4 regions of the Arthrobacter sp. 05T420 genome follow, and region 1 is predicted to be linked to each of the others. Evidence: riboswitches for the same ligand, from Rfam matches in the RefSeq annotation. Region 1 holds a riboswitch; each other region holds the start of a gene.
The links. A riboswitch is a leader RNA that binds a small molecule or an ion and turns the genes downstream of it on or off. The one in region 1 is predicted to bind thiamine pyrophosphate.

Region 1 (4,304 bases):
CAGCAAGGTGTGCTCGTCGGCAATGACTTCGAGCTTGACCCAGTCCGTTTCCAGGGCTTCCCGGGCCAGCTCGGCGGTGAGAACGGCGTCCCTGGCTGTGAAGCAGCCGGCCGTGTTGGGCAGCACCCGGATCCGGTGATTCTCCAGCAGCTGAAACAGAGAGCCGGTCTCCGCTGGCGAATAGCGGCGCATTGCCACGGTGGTCAGCTCGGTGCCGGAAGCCACGAGCGCCGCCCCCAGCCCGTCCAGGCTCGGCGCACCGCCGGTGCCCATGATGAGGCGGGAGCCGAGCGTCACGCCGTCGACCACGAACGGGTCGGCCACTGCCCCGGCCGCGGGTGCGGCTGGTGTTGCTGCCAATGTTGTCTCGATCATGCTGGTCATCCTCCCTGGACTGCCGTGACAAGTTCGACGTCGTCGCCGTCGGCGAGCGCCGTGGCGTGCCACTGGCTGCGCGGCACCACCTCAGCGTTGCGGGCCACGGCGACACCGAGCTTGCCCCCGTCGGCAGCCCGGCCGTCGGGGCCGATGCTGCGGCCAGTGAGCTGGCTGACGAGAGTGCTGACGGAGGCGCCGTCGGCGACGCTCTGCTCCGTTCCGTTCAGTCTGATGTTCATGCTGCTTCCTTCTTGGGGCTGTCCCCGGACGTGTCCGGGGTGCGGGAAAAACGGTCGGGGCGGAACCCGGCCCAGCGCGGGCCCGGCGTCCCGTCCATGAGTTGCCGGCACACGGCCGCAGCCGCGGGGGTCAGCAGGACGCCGTGCCGGAAGAAACCGGTGGCGATGATGAGCCCCGGGACGTCCCCACCGTCCGGGCGGGCGACCCGTCCCAGCAACGGGGCGTTGTCCGGCGTGCCGGGCCGGGCCCGCGCCGTGGCTTCCAGCAGCTCCAGCTCGGCGACCGCGGGCACCAGCTGCTGGGCATCCCTTAGCAGCTGGTAGACGCCGCCGGCAGAAACCGCATGGGGATCCGACGGCCCGTCCTCACGCTGGGTGGCTCCGATCACCACGGTGCCGTCCTGGCGGGGAACGATGTACACCGGGACCCCGCGCACCATGCCCCGCACGGTGGCCGTGAGCAGCGGCAACAGACGCGGGGGCACGCGAAGCCGGAGGATGTCGCCATAGACAGGCCGCAGCGGCAGCGCCAGCCCGGTGGGCAGGTCCTCGAGCCCGGCGGCGCCAAGGCCGTTGGCGATTACCGTTTCCGCAGCCCGCACGGAACCGCCGCCCGCGAGCCGTACCCCGGCAACCGTGCCGTCCTGCCACAGCAGGCCCGCCGCGCGCCGCCGGACAAAGCTCCCGCCCTCCGCGCCGAGCACGCTGGCGAGCCGGGTGAGCAGCAGCCGGGGGTCCACCTGGTGGTCGGCCGGGATGTCGAAGGCGCAGGAGATGCCCGGGCTCAGCAGGGGCTCCCGGCTGCGGGCCTCGCGCACTGTCAGTGGTTCCACGGTGAGGCCGCAGGCCTGCTGGACCTCCCTCAGGTCCGCGAGCGCGCGCCGGTCCGCCGCGTCGGCCCCGACCGCGAGGGTCGACGTCGTCAGGTAGCCGGTACCGGCCAGGGAATCCGCGCCGCCGGCGTCGAGGCCGGCAGCGAATCCGGGCCACAGCCGGGACGACTCAAGCATCAGTTCCAGCAGCTGCTCCTCCTGGTAATGCAGCTCGCTGACGGGGGCCAGCATGCCGGCCGCGGCCCAGCTGGCTCCGCTGCCGGGAGCATCGTCGATCAAAACCACAGACCGGCCCGAGCGGCTGGCCTCGAACGCGATGCCATGGCCAATCACCCCGCCGCCGATCACGGCAACGTCGGCGGCGTCATTTGCGGCGGCGGCTGCGCGGCCGGCTCGTGTGCCCATAAAAAAATTCCTTCCCTACGCCGGTACTAGCCGGATCAGGTCAAGCGGTCGGCTCTGACGCCCTCTCAGCCCTGCAGCAGCGACTTGGCTGCTGCGGGCTCCCGCGGTATGCGCCCAGTTTAGAGGAACTAGGCTGGACCCATGAGCCAGGACCCCCTCCACACCACCGCCCGCCTCTACTTGTGCACTGACGCCCGCAGGGACCGCGGCGACTTCGAGGACTTCGTTGACGCCGCCTTCGCCGGCGGTGTGGACATCATCCAGCTGCGCGATAAAACACTTGAGGCGGCCGAGGAACTCGAACTCCTGGAGGTCCTGCACGCCGCGGCCCAGCGCCACGGACGGTTGTGGGCCGTCAACGACCGGGCGGACATCGCGTCCTTGTCCGGGGCACCCGTGTTCCATATCGGCCAGAAGGACATTTCGCTCGACGCCGCCCGCGGCTTCCTGGGCAAGGACGCCGTGATCGGCCTGTCCACCCACAGCCCGAAACAGGTGGACGCCGCCATTGCTGCCTCGCCCGGCCGCAAAGGGCTCGACTACTTCTGTGTGGGTCCCGTCTGGGCGACGCCCACCAAACCGGGACGCGCCGCCGTCGGCCTCGACCTCGTGCGCTACGCCGCCCAGGCGATCGGCCGGGCGGACGCTGAGGGAACCGGCAAGGTGGACGGCGTCATGCCCTGGTTCGCGATCGGCGGGATCGACCTCAGCAACGTTGAGCAGGTAGTCGAGGCCGGCGCCCGGCGGATCGTGGTGGTCCGGGCGGTCACCGACGCCCCTGATCCGGCCCACGCCGCAGGTGCGCTGCTGGCGGCGCTGGACGCCGCGGCATCTTAGGCAGGTTCCCGGCCTGCACTGAACCTAGCCGGCGAGCCCCAGCCCTGCCATCCGGCGGGCGTGGTTCGCCGCGAGTTCGGCCGTCAGGCCCCTGACCAGCTCCCTGGCGCCGGCGTCGTCCAGGCCCGAGAGCCCGGCGAGGAACGCGTGCTCAAGGCTGAGCCGCTGGGCATGGGTCAGGACCTCGCCCAGCAGGCGCCTGGCCCACAGCGCCAGGCGCGACGCCAGCCGGGGATCATCGGCCAGGGCCGCCTTGAGCCGCTCCTGGAGCACGGCCGTGGACTCGCCGGTGGAGCGGACCTGCCCGATCAGCTCCCGGGTCCCGGCGTCGACGTACCGGCCGACGGCGCGGTAAAAGTCCGCGGAGACGGTGTCGATCACGTAGGCCTTCATGAGCGCCTCATACCAGTCCGCCGGGCGCGTGCGCTCGTGGAAGTGGTCCACCGACGGCTGGAACGGCAGCATGACAGCCTCGGTGTCCAGGCCCATGTGCTCGAGCCGGGCGCGGACCAGTTCGTAATGCTGGAACTCGACCACCGCCATGCTGCCCAGCACCGCACGGTCATGCAGCGTGGGCGAATACCGGGCACTCGAGGACAGCCGCTCGAAGGCGGAAAGCTCGCCGTACGCCAGGACCCCCAGCAGATCCGCCACCAAGCTGTTGTAGAGGGCAGGATCGTCCGCAGTTGCGCTCATCATCCAAGACTAATAGCGGAAATCGGGCTACCCTGATTTTCGTGTCACATCATCGCCTGACCCCCAGTGTCCACGAGCAGCAGAACCAGCTTGCCGAGGCTCTCAAGGCGTTGCGCACCACGCTGGAACTGCCCGGTCCGTTCCCCGAGGACGTGCTGCGCGACGCGGAAGCAGCGGTGGCCGAGCACAAGCTGCCGGACCTGGACCTGACGCACGTCGAGTTCGTGACCATTGATCCGGCATCGTCCACCGACCTCGATCAGGCCCTGTTCATCGAACGGAGCAACGGGGGCTACAAGGTGTTCTACGCCATCGCCGATGTCCCCTCCTTTGTCGCCCCGGGCGGGGCGCTCGACGCCGAGACCCGGCGCCGCGGCCAGACCTTCTACACCCCGGACGGCCGGATTCCGCTGCACCCGGAGATCATCAGCGAGGCCGCCGGCAGCCTGCTCGCCGGGCAGTTGTGCGCGGCGTTCGTCTGGGAGTTCGAGCTCGACGCCGCCGCAGAGGTGACCGCGGTCCTCGTGCGCCGGGCGCAGGTCCGCAGCCGGGCCAAGCTCAACTACAAGGGCGTCCAGGCCGAACTCGACGCCGGCACCGCGTCGCCGGTACTGCAGTTGCTCAAAGAGGTGGGCATCAAGCGGGTGGAGCAGGAACGCCTGCGCGGCGGCGCGAGCCTGAATATGCCCGAACAGGAGATCCAGCAGCTGCCCGACGGCGGCTACCGGATCGTGGCTGCCCCGCCGCTGCCGGTCGAGGACTGGAACGCCCAGATTTCACTCATGACCGGGATGGCCGCCGCCGCTCTCATGCTCCGGGGCAAGGTGGGCATCCTGCGCACCATGCCCGCCCCGGATGAGGCGTCGCTGCGGCACTTCCACCGCCAGACCCAGGCCCTCGGCAAGCCCTGGGATGG
Region 2 (4,304 bases), on a different contig from region 1:
TTTGCGTGCGGAACCTGGAACCAAATTTTATGGACCGGTTCACGCTGTGCCTCAACGCCGGTGGGTTCCCCGGGGGAACCCATGAGCTACCCCCGGAACAAATCCACTTGGAATTCCAAGCAGGCTGTTCACAGGGTCGTAACCCAAGTGTTGGCGTAAGCACCGAAGATCTAGAATACGCTAATTTTGCCTTCGGCCGCAAATGAGGCTGGTTCCGGCGGATAGTCCGTGATAGGCGCCACAACGTCTTGAAGCAAAGATCATGTCAATGTTCTTGACCTTGATCTCGACCGTCTAGATGCTGTGATTCCGCAACGACTTCCGGAACCGTGCCCCACTATCGTACCGGCTGTGCGCGGCAGGTTGTGTCAGGCGTACAGCCGCGGCGCGTCGAAGAAGGCCACTTCGTACCCCGATGACTGGCGGAAAGCCAGTGCCATGGCCTCCCGCTCGCTCCCGGATGCCCGTCTTGCCGCAGTGTCCGTGTACGCGATGGCCTGCCGGGTGGCGGCGGCGAAGTCCTCATCGGCGTACGTCCGCAGCCAGTCGGCGTACGGGTGTGCCACGGAGGCGCCGCCGGCCAGGAACTCTCGGTGCAGGGTGGAACCGACCTCGGCGTAGAGCCAGAAGCACGGCAGGGCTGCCGCCACGAGGACCCCGTAGCTGCCGGACACCGAGGCGGCCAGCAGGTGGTCCACGTAGGACTTCGTCACTGGGCCCAGGGTGGGCGCCGTGGGGCGGGTGCTAAGCCAGGACCGGTGCAGCTCGGACTCGACCTCCAGGCAGGTCTGCGCCGAACGGGCCCAGAACAGCTGTTCGGCCTCGGTGGGGGCGATCGCGGCAGCTCGGGCCAGGACCCGGGAGTAGCCGTTGAGGTAGATGGCGTCCTGGGCGAGGTAGTAGGCGAACTCGTGCTCGGGCAGGGTTCCGTCGGCCAGTCCGCGGATGAAGTCCAGGGCGTAGATGGCGTCAAGATCGCCAGAAGCCCCTTCGCGCAGGGCTGCGGCGAACTCGCCTTCGGCCGGACCGTGTACGTGGCTTGCCTGGCTGACCTGGCCGTGCTGGCCGTTCGCGAGGTGCTGCACGTGGTGGAAGTGGTGGACCGGGCCGTTCCCGGAACCGACGTCCAGGACCGCGGCTTCACGGAGCGCACCCAGCAGCCACGGCTTCACCTCCCGCAACGCCGCTTCCCAGTCCCCCACCCGGGCCTGCACGGTGGCCATGGCCGAGGACAGGGAGCAGCCGGTGCCGTGGCTGTTGCGCGTGGCGATCCGCTCCCCCGGCACCACCACCGTTTCGGTGCCGAGCAGGCCACCGGTGTTGACCAGCGCATCCGGGCAGCCGCCGTCGGCGCCGTTCCCGCCCTGCGCGACGTCGCCGTCATCGCAGTCAGGGCCGGGCCCGTTCCCGGGTTGTCCGCCCTGGAGATGACCGCCCTTGACCAGCACAGTGGTGCCGGTCAGGGCGGCCAGCCGCTTGCCCTGGGCCAGGGCCTCGGCCCAGTCGGCCGCGGCGGGCTCTTTGAGCAGGATAGCGAGTTCGGCCAGGTTCGGCGTGATGAGGTCCGCCAGCGGCAGGAGGGCCTGCAGGGCGGCCTCGGCCGACTCCTGGAGCAGCCGGTCGCCGCTGGTGGCGACCATTACCGGGTCCAGGACGACGACGGCGGGCCGCACCTTCTCCAGCCAGACGCGGACGGCGTGGATCACTGCGGCGTCGCCGAGCATGCCGATCTTGACGGCATCGATGCCGATGTCGTCGCTGATGGCGTCCAGCTGGGCGGTGAGGAACGCGGCCGGGGGCACGTGGACGGCGCGCACGCCCTGGGTATTTTGTGCTGTCAGGGCCGTGATGGCGGCCATGCCGTAGCCGCCGTTGGCTGCGATGCTCTTCAGGTCGGCCTGGATCCCGGCCCCGCCGGACGGGTCGGAGCCGGCGATGGCGAGCACGCGGGGAATGCGCAGCGGCGCGGACGGGGACGGCGGTGAGGACTGGGGGAGCAGAAACTCGCTGGGCGGAAACTCGGACGGATTCGATCTCGCGGACAAGTCAGACATCCCTTCGCCGGTGCTAACCGGACAGGTTCAACGGGTCTGGATCTCAGCCGGCCCGATGCGCGGCACCCCGTGTCAGTGTCCCAGCCTAGCCGTTGCCGCCGGGCTGGCCCGTTAACGCAGCAGCGGGCCCGGGCCGGAGCGGACGTATGTTACGCCCGCTCGGGCCCGGGCCCGCAGCCCGACCGGTCGAAGTGACCGGCCGGGGAAGCGATGAGTCGCGGAGGACTAGAGCTCCGACGCCGGTACGCCGACGCCGAGGATGATCGGCTCGTTACCGGCCGGGACGGAGGCCGGCCTGGCCGCTGCGGGTGCCTTGGCCTCGTGAACAGATCCTGCCGCTGCAGGCCGTGTGGCCTCGCGGTGCTCCACGGAGGTCTCGTTCGCAGCGCCCTGGGCGCGGCTGGCGCTCCGGTTGCGGCGCCCGCGACGGCCACGGGTGGTGGTGTCCGCTGCCCGTGAAGCCGGAGCCTCCGCAGCGCGCACGGTTGCGGGCGCCTCGGGTGCTTCGGTGGCCGGGGCCTGCAACTCGTCCTGCCTAGCGGCCTGCTTGCCGGCCTCGGCGTCGCCCAGGTTGGCGAAGGCCTCGGTCAGCAGGTCCAGGGTCAGGGCCGGTTCCGGCGCGTCCTCGGCGTGCTCGACGAAGGGCAGGGCCACCTGTTCGCCGCCGAACGTCAGCACGGTCGCGGGGCGTCCGGCTGCCTCTTCCGCGGCAGCAAGCTGTGTGACGGCGTCGACGGCGGCCTGGCGGGCCCCGGCGTCGCTGGCAGCGGCTGCCTCACCGTCGTGCAGATGCGCGGCGTGCGCAGCGGCGGCGATGTTCGCCAGAGCGGCACGGGTGGCTTCAGCCTTGGCGTGGCGTTCGGCCTCGGTGGGCTCGGCGTGGACGGCGGCGGGCGTGGCCGGAGCGGTCTCCGGGCCCTGGGCTCCCCTGCCGCGGCGACGGCTCTTGCGCTCCGTACGGGCAACCGGCTGAGCCTCGGTGCGCGGCACGTAGTGCTCCGCGGCAACCGTGTTGGCGCGGCGGTGTTCCACGGGCTCGTCGTGCGTGACGATGCCGCGGCCCGCGCAGGTTTCGCACTGTTCGCCAAAGACCTCCAGCAGCCCGGTGCCCATCCGCTTGCGGGTCATCTGCACGAGGCCCAGCGAGGTCACCTCGGCCACCTGGTGCTTGGTCCGGTCCCGGCCCAGGCACTCCACCATGCGGCGCAGCACGAGGTCGCGGTTGGATTCGAGCACCATGTCGATGAAGTCGATCACGATGATGCCGCCAATGTCGCGCAGGCGCAGCTGCCGGACCACTTCCTCGGCGGCTTCCAGGTTGTTCTTGGTGACGGTTTCCTCGAGGTTGCCGCCGGAGCCGGTGAACTTGCCGGTGTTGACGTCCACCACGGTCATGGCTTCGGTGCGGTCGATCACGAGGGAGCCGCCGGAGGGCAGGAAGACCTTCCGGTCCAGGGCCTTGTGGATCTGCTCGTCGATGCGCCAGGCAGCGAAGATGTCCGTATCCTTGGTCCACTTCTCGAGCCGGCCCACGAGGTCCGGTGCCACGTAGGTGACGTAGGCCTCGATGGTGTCCCAGGCTTCCTCGCCGGAGACGATCAGCTTGGAGAAGTCCTCGTTGAAGACGTCGCGGACCACCTTGATGGTCAGGTCAGGTTCGCCGTAGAGCAGCTCGGGAGCGAGGATCTTGGTGGACGTCGACTGGCTCTCGATGCCCTCCCACTGTGCGCGGAGGCGGTTGATGTCGTGCGTCAGCTCTTCCTCGGAGGCACCCTCGGCCGCGGTGCGGACAATGACGCCCGCGTCCTCGGGCAGGCGGTCCTTGAGGATGCGCTTGAGGCGGTTGCGTTCGACGTCGGGCAGCTTGCGGGAGATGCCGGTCATGGAACCGCCGGGCACGTACACGAGGTAGCGGCCGGGCAGCGAGATCTGGCTGGTGAGGCGGGCGCCCTTGTGGCCGACCGGGTCCTTGGTGACCTGGACCAGCACGGAATCGCCGGACTTCAGCGCGTTCTCGATCCGGCGCTGCTTGCCCTCGAGGTTGACGGACTCCCAGTTCACTTCGCCGGCGTAGAGCACGGCGTTGCGGCCGCGGCCGATGTCCACGAATGCGGCTTCCATGGAGGGCAGCACGTTCTGGACCTTGCCCAGGTAGACGTTGCCGATCAGGGAATCCTGCTGGGTCTTGGACACGAAGTGCTCGGCCAGGACGCCGTCTTCGAGGACACCGATCTGGATTCTGTCGTCGCG
Region 3 (4,304 bases), on a different contig from region 1:
TTGAAACGCTCCGTGGGTTCTGTGGCCACCGGATTTCGGTGACCCTGCATAGAAGTAAATTACTTGAAGCTTCAATTTATTCCTAATGGCCGGGCTGGTTCCCGGTTCACCGGGAGCCCGCGCAACACGATGTGCCTGAGCCGGTGGAGCGTGGCCGGCTGGCTCCGCGGATCCTCGGCGGTGACCAGGACGTCCGCACTCGCCCCTTCACCGATGGAATCCGCGCCGAGCCATGTCCGCGCGGACCAGCATGCGGCGTCGAGTGCGGCTGAGGCGGGAAGGCCTGCGGCGTGCAGGGCCTGGACTTCGTCCACGATCCGGCCGTGGCTGATCACGCTGCCGGCGTCGGTGCCGGCAAAGATGGCCACCCCCGCCTCGTAGGCTTCGAGCACCCGATCCGCCCGCCGCTCCCACAGCGAGCGCATGTGGGCGGCGTAACGGGGGAACTTGGCCTCGGCCCGGGCGGCAATGTCCGGGAACGTGGCGATGTTGATCAGGGTGGGCACAATCGGGACACCCTGATCGAGGAAGCGCGGCAGGTGCCGGGGCAGCAAGCCGGTGGCGTGCTCGATGCAGTCGATCCCGGCGTCGAGCATGTCATCCAGGGTGTCTTCGGCGAAGCAGTGGGCGGTGACGCGGGCCCCTTCGTCGTGGGCGGCCTGGACGGCGTCCATGACCGTCCGGGCGGGAAAGCTGGCGGCGAGGTCGCCGGCGTCGCGGTCGATCCAGTCCCCCACGAGCTTGACCCAGCCGTCGCCGGCGCGGGCCTGCTTGCGCACGGCCTCGACGAGATCATCGGGTTCGACCTCGATGGCCAGGCCCGGCAGGTAGCGCCTGGTCCTGGCGATGTGCCGGCCGGCGCGGATGATCCTTGGAAGGTCAGCGCGCTGCTGGAGCCAGCGGGTGTCGTGGACCGCGCCGGCGTCGCGGACCAGCAGCGTCCCGGCGCCGCGGTCCGCCAGGGCCTGAGATTCCGCGGTGGCCTCGGAAACGTCACCGCCCGGGCCCAGTCCGATATGGCAGTGCGCGTCCACGAGGCCGGGAATGACCCAGCCGTCCAGCACGAGGTCCGGCGCGGCGGCCGGACGGCGGAAGGTCAGCAGGCCGTCCACCGACCAGAGACCGCGGCGTTCCCGGTCCGCCGCCGTGAGGATGGGGCCGCTGAACTCGATGATTGCGGTCATGGGCTAAGCCTAATCCGCATGACGATCCGCCGTCCCAGATCATCCAGCCCCAACTGCGCTTCGCGGATCCGCAGGGCAGCCAACGCCTGCCCGGGTTGGGGGTACTCCTCGAAACCGCAGCTCGCATAAAACGGCGCATTGAACGGAACGTCCGCGAAGGCGCAAAGCGTCATCGACATATAGCCACGGCCCCGGGCCGCACCGAGGGCCGCCTCCACCAAGGACCGTCCGATGCCCCGACCGCCAAAGTCGGGGTGCACCGAGAGTTGCTCCAGATGGGCGTGGCCGCCGACATCGTCAACGCGGGCAAACCCCACGGGCGGGGCTCCGGTGACGAGTATGAAGAGCGGCTCAACCGGCGTCGTTAACTCCGGGACCGGGAGCGACTGGTTCCCCAGCTCCGCTTCGAGGACGCGGTCTGCTGCGGCCTCGAGAACCGGCAGGGCCGGCATGTCTTCCGGCGTCGCCGTTCTGATGCGGGGCACGGCCCAAGGCAGAGTCACAATGCCACGCTAACACCGCGGCCCGTCGCACGCGTCACACTCGACAGCCATCCGGAAGCGCGTGGTAGCTTCGTCTACGACCACACGGGTGCCCTTGCAGGGGCTGAGATCGGGCTGACGCAGCCTGCGACCGTTGAACCTGTCCGGGTAATGCCGGCGAAGGAAGTGAGTATTTTCGTGAATACCCAATTGACACAGCACAGCCCTGTCCAAAATGAGTCAGTCCACAACGAATCTGCAGCCGCCACGCAGTCGATGAAGTCCCACTCGCTGGCCTTCACCACGGACCTGGACCATGGCATCCGCGTTCCAGTGACCGAGATCGCCCTGGAACCCTCGCCGGGCGGCGTCAGAAACGCACCGTTCCGGGTCTACCGCACGGCCGGCCCGGGCAGCGATCCGGTCCGCGGGCTGGAGCCGTTCCGTGCGCCCTGGATCGAGGCCAGGGCTGACACCGAAACCTACGCCGGCCGGGAACGGGAGCTGCTCGACGACGGCAAGTCGGCGCTACGCCGGGGCGCGGCATCGGCCGAGTGGCGGGGCGGACGCCCGGTGCCGCGCCGCGGGGTTGAGGGCCGGACCGTCACGCAGATGCGCTACGCCCGGGACGGCGTCATCACCCAGGAAATGCGGTTCGTCGCGCTGCGTGAGAACTGCGACGTGGAGTTGGTGCGCAGCGAGGTGGCCGCGGGCCGGGCGATCATTCCCAACAACGTCAACCACCCCGAATCCGAGCCGATGATCATCGGCAAGGCGTTCCTGGTGAAAATCAACGCCAATATCGGCAACTCCGCCGTGACCAGCTCCATCGCCGAGGAAGTCGACAAACTCCAGTGGGCCACGCAATGGGGCGCGGACACCGTCATGGACCTCTCCACCGGGGACGATATCCACACGACGCGCGAGTGGCTCATCCGCAACTCCCCCGTCCCCATTGGCACGGTCCCCATCTACCAGGCGCTGGAGAAAGTCAACGGCGAGGCGAACGCCCTGACCTGGGAGATCTTCCGGGACACAGTGATCGAGCAGTGCGAGCAGGGCGTGGACTACATGACCATCCACGCGGGGGTGCTGCTGCGCTATGTGCCCCTGACGGCCAACCGGGTCACCGGCATCGTGTCCCGCGGCGGAGCGATCATGGCCGGCTGGTGCCTGGCGCACCACCAGGAGAACTTCCTCTACACCCACTTCGACGAGCTGTGCGAGATTTTCGCGAAGTACGACGTCGCGTTTTCCCTGGGTGACGGGCTGCGGCCCGGCGCGACGGCGGATGCCAACGACGCGGCGCAGTTCGCCGAGCTGGACACCCTGGCCGAGCTCACGCAGCGTGCCTGGGAGTTCGATGTGCAGGTCATGGTGGAGGGTCCCGGGCACGTGCCTTTCCACCTGGTCCGGGAAAACGTGGAGCGCCAGCAGGAACTCTGCAAGGGCGCTCCGTTCTACACGCTCGGGCCGCTGGTCACCGACATCGCACCCGGGTATGACCACATCACCTCGGCGATCGGCGCGACGGAGATAGCCCGCTACGGCACTGCCATGCTCTGCTACGTCACGCCCAAGGAACACCTCGGGCTGCCGAACAAGGACGACGTGAAAACGGGCGTGATCACCTACAAGATCGCGGCCCACGCCGCCGACCTCGCCAAGGGCCACCCCGGCGCCCACGAACGCGACGATGCCCTGTCCAAGGCGCGGTTTGAGTTCCGCTGGCGGGACCAGTTCGCGCTGTCCCTGGACCCGGTGACGGCCGAGGCCTTCCACGATGAGACGCTGCCCGCGGAGCCGGCCAAGACGGCCCACTTCTGCTCGATGTGCGGGCCTAAGTTCTGCTCCATGCGGATCAGCCAGGACATCCGGGACGAATACGGTTCAGCTGACTCGCAGGCGGCCCTCGCGCAGATGGCGGCCGGAATGCAGGCGAAGAGCAAGGAGTTCATTGCCTCGGGCGGCAAGGTCTATCTGCCGGAGCCTGCTATGGGAGGCCCCGCAGCTTCCTAGGACAGCGTCCTAGGATGCCCGGGCGTGCTGGCGCCGGCTGACCTCGGCGATGTACGAGCGGATGGCCCGGTCCCCCTCGGTTGAATCCTGGGGCCGGTGCCCTCCCGGCGCCGTGCGGTGCAGGGCACCGGTCTCGCGCAGGTAGCCGGCGATTTCCTCATACAGCGGCTCCCAGCCGCCGGTCAGGACCAGCGTCGGCACGCCCGGCACGATCTGCAGCGGGGCTTCCCACGGCGGCGCCTGCAGGCGGAGCCGGCGCGCCGCCCGGAGGGCCTCCGGCGTCGTGGCCCCCGGCGCGTCCGCCGCAAACGCTCGGCGGATGAACTCCCGCTGGAAGTCGTCGTCGCTGAGGTTGTGCCGGACGTCGAAGAGCGGCTGCATGAGCGCCCGGTGCGCGGCGGTGGCCGGGAGCTCAGCGGTCAAGGACAGGCAGGCAGGTTCCACCAGGGTCAGCGACTGGACGAGGTCGGGCCGTTCGACGGCGGCCATCATCGCGGCGATCGCGCCCTGCGAATGGGCCACCACGTGACCGCCGGCCTCGCCGCGGCCGTCGTCTGCCAGCGACGCGAGCACTATTGCGGCGTCGGCGGCGAAGTTGGATTCGAGCGGTTCCGCGACG
Region 4 (4,304 bases), on a different contig from region 1:
CCCGGGCAATCTCCTTTTCGGGGCCCTCATCGCCGTGCTCGTGGCGCGTATCTTCTATTTGCCCCCGGTGGAGCTCGGCGGCCGCTTCAACGTCCTCCGAGCCGTGCCCTTCGCCCTCATTTTCCTCGGAAAGGTGGTCGCGGCCAGCCTCCAGGTCCTGTACCTCGCCGTGGTCCGCGGCCCCAACGTGGTCAGCGCCATCGTCGCCGTGCCGCTCCGGAGCCACTCCGACCTGTTGGTCACGGCCACCGGGCATGTGCTTTCGCTGATTCCGGGATCCCTCGTGGTGGAGGTGGACAGGTCAACGTCCACGCTCTACATCCACGGCATCAACGTCCGCAATGCCCAGGACGCGGCCAAGCTGCGCAAAGAGGTCCGGAACACCGAGGCCGGGCTGATCAGGATCATGGGGACCAAAGACGAACTGTCCGCCCTGACACAGGAGATCGCCGCATGATGCAGACCGTCCTGACGGTGACCGCCGTCGTACTTTCCCTGGCCGCCGCGGGGGCGATCATCCGGATCGGACGGGGCCCCTCGCTGCTGGACCGGGTGCTCGCCGCCGACGTGCTGCTGGCCATTTTCGGGGCGGCCCTGTGCATCGACATGGCCGTCAACCGGCACCTCAACAACCTGATGCTGCTCGTTGCGATTTCCCTCATCGGCTTCGTCGGCTCGGTCACCGTGGCCCGCTTCGTGGCCGAGAGGAGGGAGGGCATCCGTGAATCCTGAAACAGTGATCGATGCCCTCTCCGCCGTGTTCATGGTGGTCGGCGCGCTCATGTCCCTCGGCGCCGCGATCGGGCTGTTGCGGTTCCCGGACCTCATGAGCAGGATGCACGCCGCCACCAAGCCGCAGGTCCTGGGCTTGTTCCTGCTGCTGGCGGCCCTTGGCCTGCAGATGCGCACCTGGTGGGTGTGGCCCGTCCTGATGGTTGCCTGGCTCTTCCAACTGCTCACCGTTCCCGTGTCCGCCCACATGGTGGGCCGGGCCGGCTACCGGACCAAGCACCTGCATCCGGAGCTGCTGAGCTCCGACGAGCTTGAGGCCGTAGTCCAGAAAGCTGCCCAGAAAGCCGCCCAGAAAGCCGCGCAGCAGGCAGCCAACCACGCAGTGGACGACGACGACGCTGGCCGCTGAGCCCGTGCGGGGCGCGGCGGCCAGCGTCGTCGGCCATGCCGCGGCCGGTGCCGCGGCTAGCCGAGTCAGGTCAGACGACGTCCTGGGTCTTGGCGAAGCGGGTGATCGCGCGCTGGGTGCCGCGGTTGGCGAGCACCTGGATGATGGCGCTGACCGATGCGGAGATCAGGGCGAAGGTCAGGGCCGAGCGCAGCGTGGTGGGGACGTCGTCCTCGTGGCCCGTGGGCGGCTTGTTGCCCGTGGACTTTTCCCAGATGGTGTCCACCAGCTTGGTGCCGGCAAAGCCGGCCAAGAGGCTGATGCCGGTGCCGAGCAGCTTGATGACGATGTTCATTCTTCGGTCTCCTTGGGACGGGAACGGCTTTCCCCTAGCCTAGCGTTCCGGTGTCAGGACCATCCGCAGGGCCTCGACCACGAGGTCGTGGTCCGCCTTCTGAGGCAGGCCGGAGACCGTGACGACGGCGACGGCGCCCGTGCCGCGCACGTAGATCGGGAACGCTCCGCCGTGGGCGGCGAACTCCGTCTGATCCCACCAGGCGTTGTCCTCGATCCTTCCGCCGGCAGCCCGGGCCCGGAGGCCCACCAGCAGCGACGGGACCTCGTACCGCAGTGCGGTGCGCTTCTTGGCGTTGATCCAGCGCTCGTTGTCCGGCGTGGCGCCGTCCAGTGCGGCATGGAAGAGCACCTGCTCGCCTTTGGTGATGTCGACGGCGATGGGCAGCGAGCGTTGCCTGCCCAGCTCGACCAGGAGGAGGCCGAGGTCCAGGGCATCGTCCTTGCTGAACGCGGCGAACTGGAGCGCATCCATCTCGGCCAGCACGCGGCCGATGAGCGCCGCCAGTGACCCCGGCGGCTGCGGCTCGCTCGAGTCAGGGTCGTATTCCCCGGAGGGATCGTGTGTGGCTGGTGTCTGCGGCAAAATAATCCAGCTTCCCGTAGGTGACGCGGCCGCCCGCTGGCGGGTCCGGGTGTCCGACACGTCGACTCTATCAAGCAGCTTTTCCCGGCCGCGGTGGCCGGCCCTTTCCGGCCCCCGATTGTGACGGCACACCACTGAAAACCCGGCCGTCCGGGTGTAAACTGAGCCAGCCCACAAGGGCGAAATAATTTACGACAGGGGAGCGCCGCCGCCGGGCATCGCCGGAAATATCCGGGGAAACCGTTGGTGGGCGCTGAGAGTGCGGACAGCCGCAGACCCTCGAACCTGATCCGGTTAGTACCGGCGCAAGGGAGTCGAGTTCTCAGGGTGCGCGGAGGGCGGCGGAAGCCGAGGCCGGCCGGAGCACCCTCCCCTCCTGTTCCTCAGGAGGACGACATGACAGATATTTCAGCACAGCATGGTTCCGCCAGCCGTTCATCCGCCCGGCGCGACTACAGCTGGCGGGTGGTGGACATCGTGGTGGCCGCGTTGATCGCCGTTGCCGGCGGCGTCATTTTCTGGGCCTGGTCCCAGGGCGCGAACCTGATTTCCGCCCCGGTCAACGCGCTCTACCCGCCGCTGAGCGGACTGTACGCCGGCGGCTGGATGATCCCGGCGGTGCTGGGCATGCTCATCATCCGCAAACCGGGTGCCGCACTCTTTTGTGAAACCGTCGCGGCCACGGGCGAGCTCATCATGGGTTCGCAGTACGGCACCACCGTACTGATCTCCGGAATCCTGCAGGGCCTCGGCGCGGAACTGGTCTTCGCGGCCTTCCTCTACAAGAAGTTCAACCTGCCGGTCTCCCTGCTCGCCGGAGCCGGCGCGGGCCTCTTCTGCGGCCTGAACGATTCCTTCCTGCCGTGGGGCTGGAACATCGCCTACGCAGCCGGGGACAAGCTCGCCTACATCGTTTTCACCACAATCTCGGGCGCAATTATTGCCGGCGGGCTGGCCTGGCTCGCCACCCGCGGCCTGGCCAAGACCGGAGTGCTGGGCTCCTTTGCCTCCCGCAAGGCTGCCACGGAACCCGTGTTCTCCTGATCCCTCCCATCCTAAATTCTGCAGGGAACCCATGAGATCTTCACCAGGCGTCCGGCCGGCCGCCGTCACAGCCCGCGGCTGGGGCTGGCGGCATGCCGGACGGCCCCGGCCCGCGGTCAGCGGCCTTGACCTGGACATCCGGCCGGGGGAGCGCGTGCTTCTGCTGGGGCCCTCTGGCGCCGGCAAATCGACCCTGCTCCACGCCCTGGCTGGCGTGCTGGGCGACGGCGCGGCCGGCGTCTCGGGGTTAGCGGGCGACTCTGGCGACGCCGACGAGACCGGAAGCCTGCTGATCGACGGTGCCCCGCCACGGGCGCAGCGCGGCCGCGCCGGGCTTGTGCAGCAGGACCCGGAAACCCAGGTGGTGCTTTCCCGCGTCGGCGACGACGTCGCCTTCGGGGCGGAGAACCTCGCGGTCCCGGCGGCAGAGATCTGGCCGCGCGTGCGCGAGGCGCTCGACGACGTCGGGCTGGGCGGGCTGCCGCTGGACCACCCAACCGCGGCCCTCTCCGGCGGACAAAAGCAGCGGCTGGCGCTCGCCGGGATCCTCGCGATGCGGCCGGGGCTGCTGCTGCTCGACGAGCCGACCGCCAACCTCGACCCGGCCGGCGTCCTGGAGGTCCGGGATGCCGTGGGCCGCTGCCTGGACAAGACCGGCGCCACCCTGGTGGTCGTGGAGCACCGGGTGGGGATCTGGAAAGACCTGGTGGACAGGATTGTGGTGCTGCAGCCCGGGTCCGCCCCGGACTCCGCGGTATTGAACTCCGCCGTACTCATTGACGGGCCGCCGGACCAGGTCCTGGCCGAGGCGCGGGACATGCTCATTGGTGCGGGCGTCTGGGTGCCGGGCTACGTCCCGGCGACCCGGACGCGGCTGCCGGCGCGTAACGCCGGGCAGCTCCTGCTCGCGGCCGACGGGCTCGCGGTGTCCCGCGAGCGGCCGCGGCGCGCCGGGCTGCGCGACGGCTTCCGCACGATCGCGCCGCGTCCGGTCCAGACCGGGGTTTCGGTCCAGGTCCGCGCCGGCGAGGCCTTGACCATCACCGGACCGAACGGCGCAGGGAAGTCCGCCCTCGCGCTGACGCTGGCCGGTCTCCTGCGACCCGTTGCCGGGACGGTCTCGGCCGCTCCGGAGCTCGCTGGGGGCGCGGGTGGCCACTCCGGCGGTCACTCTGCTGGCCACTCCATTGGTCGATTCAG

Region 2: it holds a riboswitch for thiamine pyrophosphate, as region 1 does, so the genes downstream of both, AC1DEM_RS15155 (bifunctional hydroxymethylpyrimidine kinase/phosphomethylpyrimidine kinase) here and thiO (glycine oxidase ThiO) in region 1, are expected to answer to the same signal.
Region 3: it holds a riboswitch for thiamine pyrophosphate, as region 1 does, so the genes downstream of both, thiC (phosphomethylpyrimidine synthase ThiC) here and thiO (glycine oxidase ThiO) in region 1, are expected to answer to the same signal.
Region 4: it holds a riboswitch for thiamine pyrophosphate, as region 1 does, so the genes downstream of both, AC1DEM_RS19365 (ECF transporter S component) here and thiO (glycine oxidase ThiO) in region 1, are expected to answer to the same signal.

The regions. Positions count from the first base shown of each region.
Region 1 covers NZ_JBFTLG010000001.1:311,931-316,234, reverse strand. Annotated here, with positions in the region: gene AC1DEM_RS01530 (thiazole synthase) at 1-375, opposite strand, end outside; gene thiS (sulfur carrier protein ThiS) at 381-617, opposite strand; gene thiO (glycine oxidase ThiO) at 614-1,855, opposite strand; TPP riboswitch at 1,850-1,970, opposite strand; gene thiE (thiamine phosphate synthase) at 1,997-2,692, shown strand; gene AC1DEM_RS01510 (ferritin-like fold-containing protein) at 2,717-3,388, opposite strand; gene AC1DEM_RS01505 (RNB domain-containing ribonuclease) at 3,430-4,304, shown strand, end outside.
Region 2 covers NZ_JBFTLG010000015.1:39,015-43,318, reverse strand. Annotated here, with positions in the region: gene AC1DEM_RS15155 (bifunctional hydroxymethylpyrimidine kinase/phosphomethylpyrimidine kinase) at 369-2,054, opposite strand; TPP riboswitch at 2,037-2,134, opposite strand; gene AC1DEM_RS15150 (Rne/Rng family ribonuclease) at 2,280-4,304, opposite strand, start outside.
Region 3 covers NZ_JBFTLG010000012.1:140,186-144,489, reverse strand. Annotated here, with positions in the region: gene AC1DEM_RS13290 (VOC family protein) at 1-1, opposite strand, end outside; gene AC1DEM_RS13285 (amidohydrolase family protein) at 72-1,184, opposite strand; gene AC1DEM_RS13280 (GNAT family N-acetyltransferase) at 1,181-1,687, opposite strand; TPP riboswitch at 1,762-1,869, shown strand; gene thiC (phosphomethylpyrimidine synthase ThiC) at 1,865-3,685, shown strand; gene AC1DEM_RS13270 (alpha/beta fold hydrolase) at 3,695-4,304, opposite strand, start outside.
Region 4 covers NZ_JBFTLG010000022.1:78,847-83,150, forward strand. Annotated here, with positions in the region: gene AC1DEM_RS19340 (Na+/H+ antiporter subunit E) at 1-457, shown strand, start outside; gene AC1DEM_RS19345 (MrpF/PhaF family protein) at 454-732, shown strand; gene mnhG (monovalent cation/H(+) antiporter subunit G) at 722-1,141, shown strand; gene AC1DEM_RS19355 (DUF4235 domain-containing protein) at 1,212-1,475, opposite strand; gene AC1DEM_RS19360 (heme-degrading domain-containing protein) at 1,515-2,060, opposite strand; TPP riboswitch at 2,247-2,390, shown strand; gene AC1DEM_RS19365 (ECF transporter S component) at 2,457-3,104, shown strand; gene AC1DEM_RS19370 (ABC transporter ATP-binding protein) at 3,136-4,304, shown strand, end outside.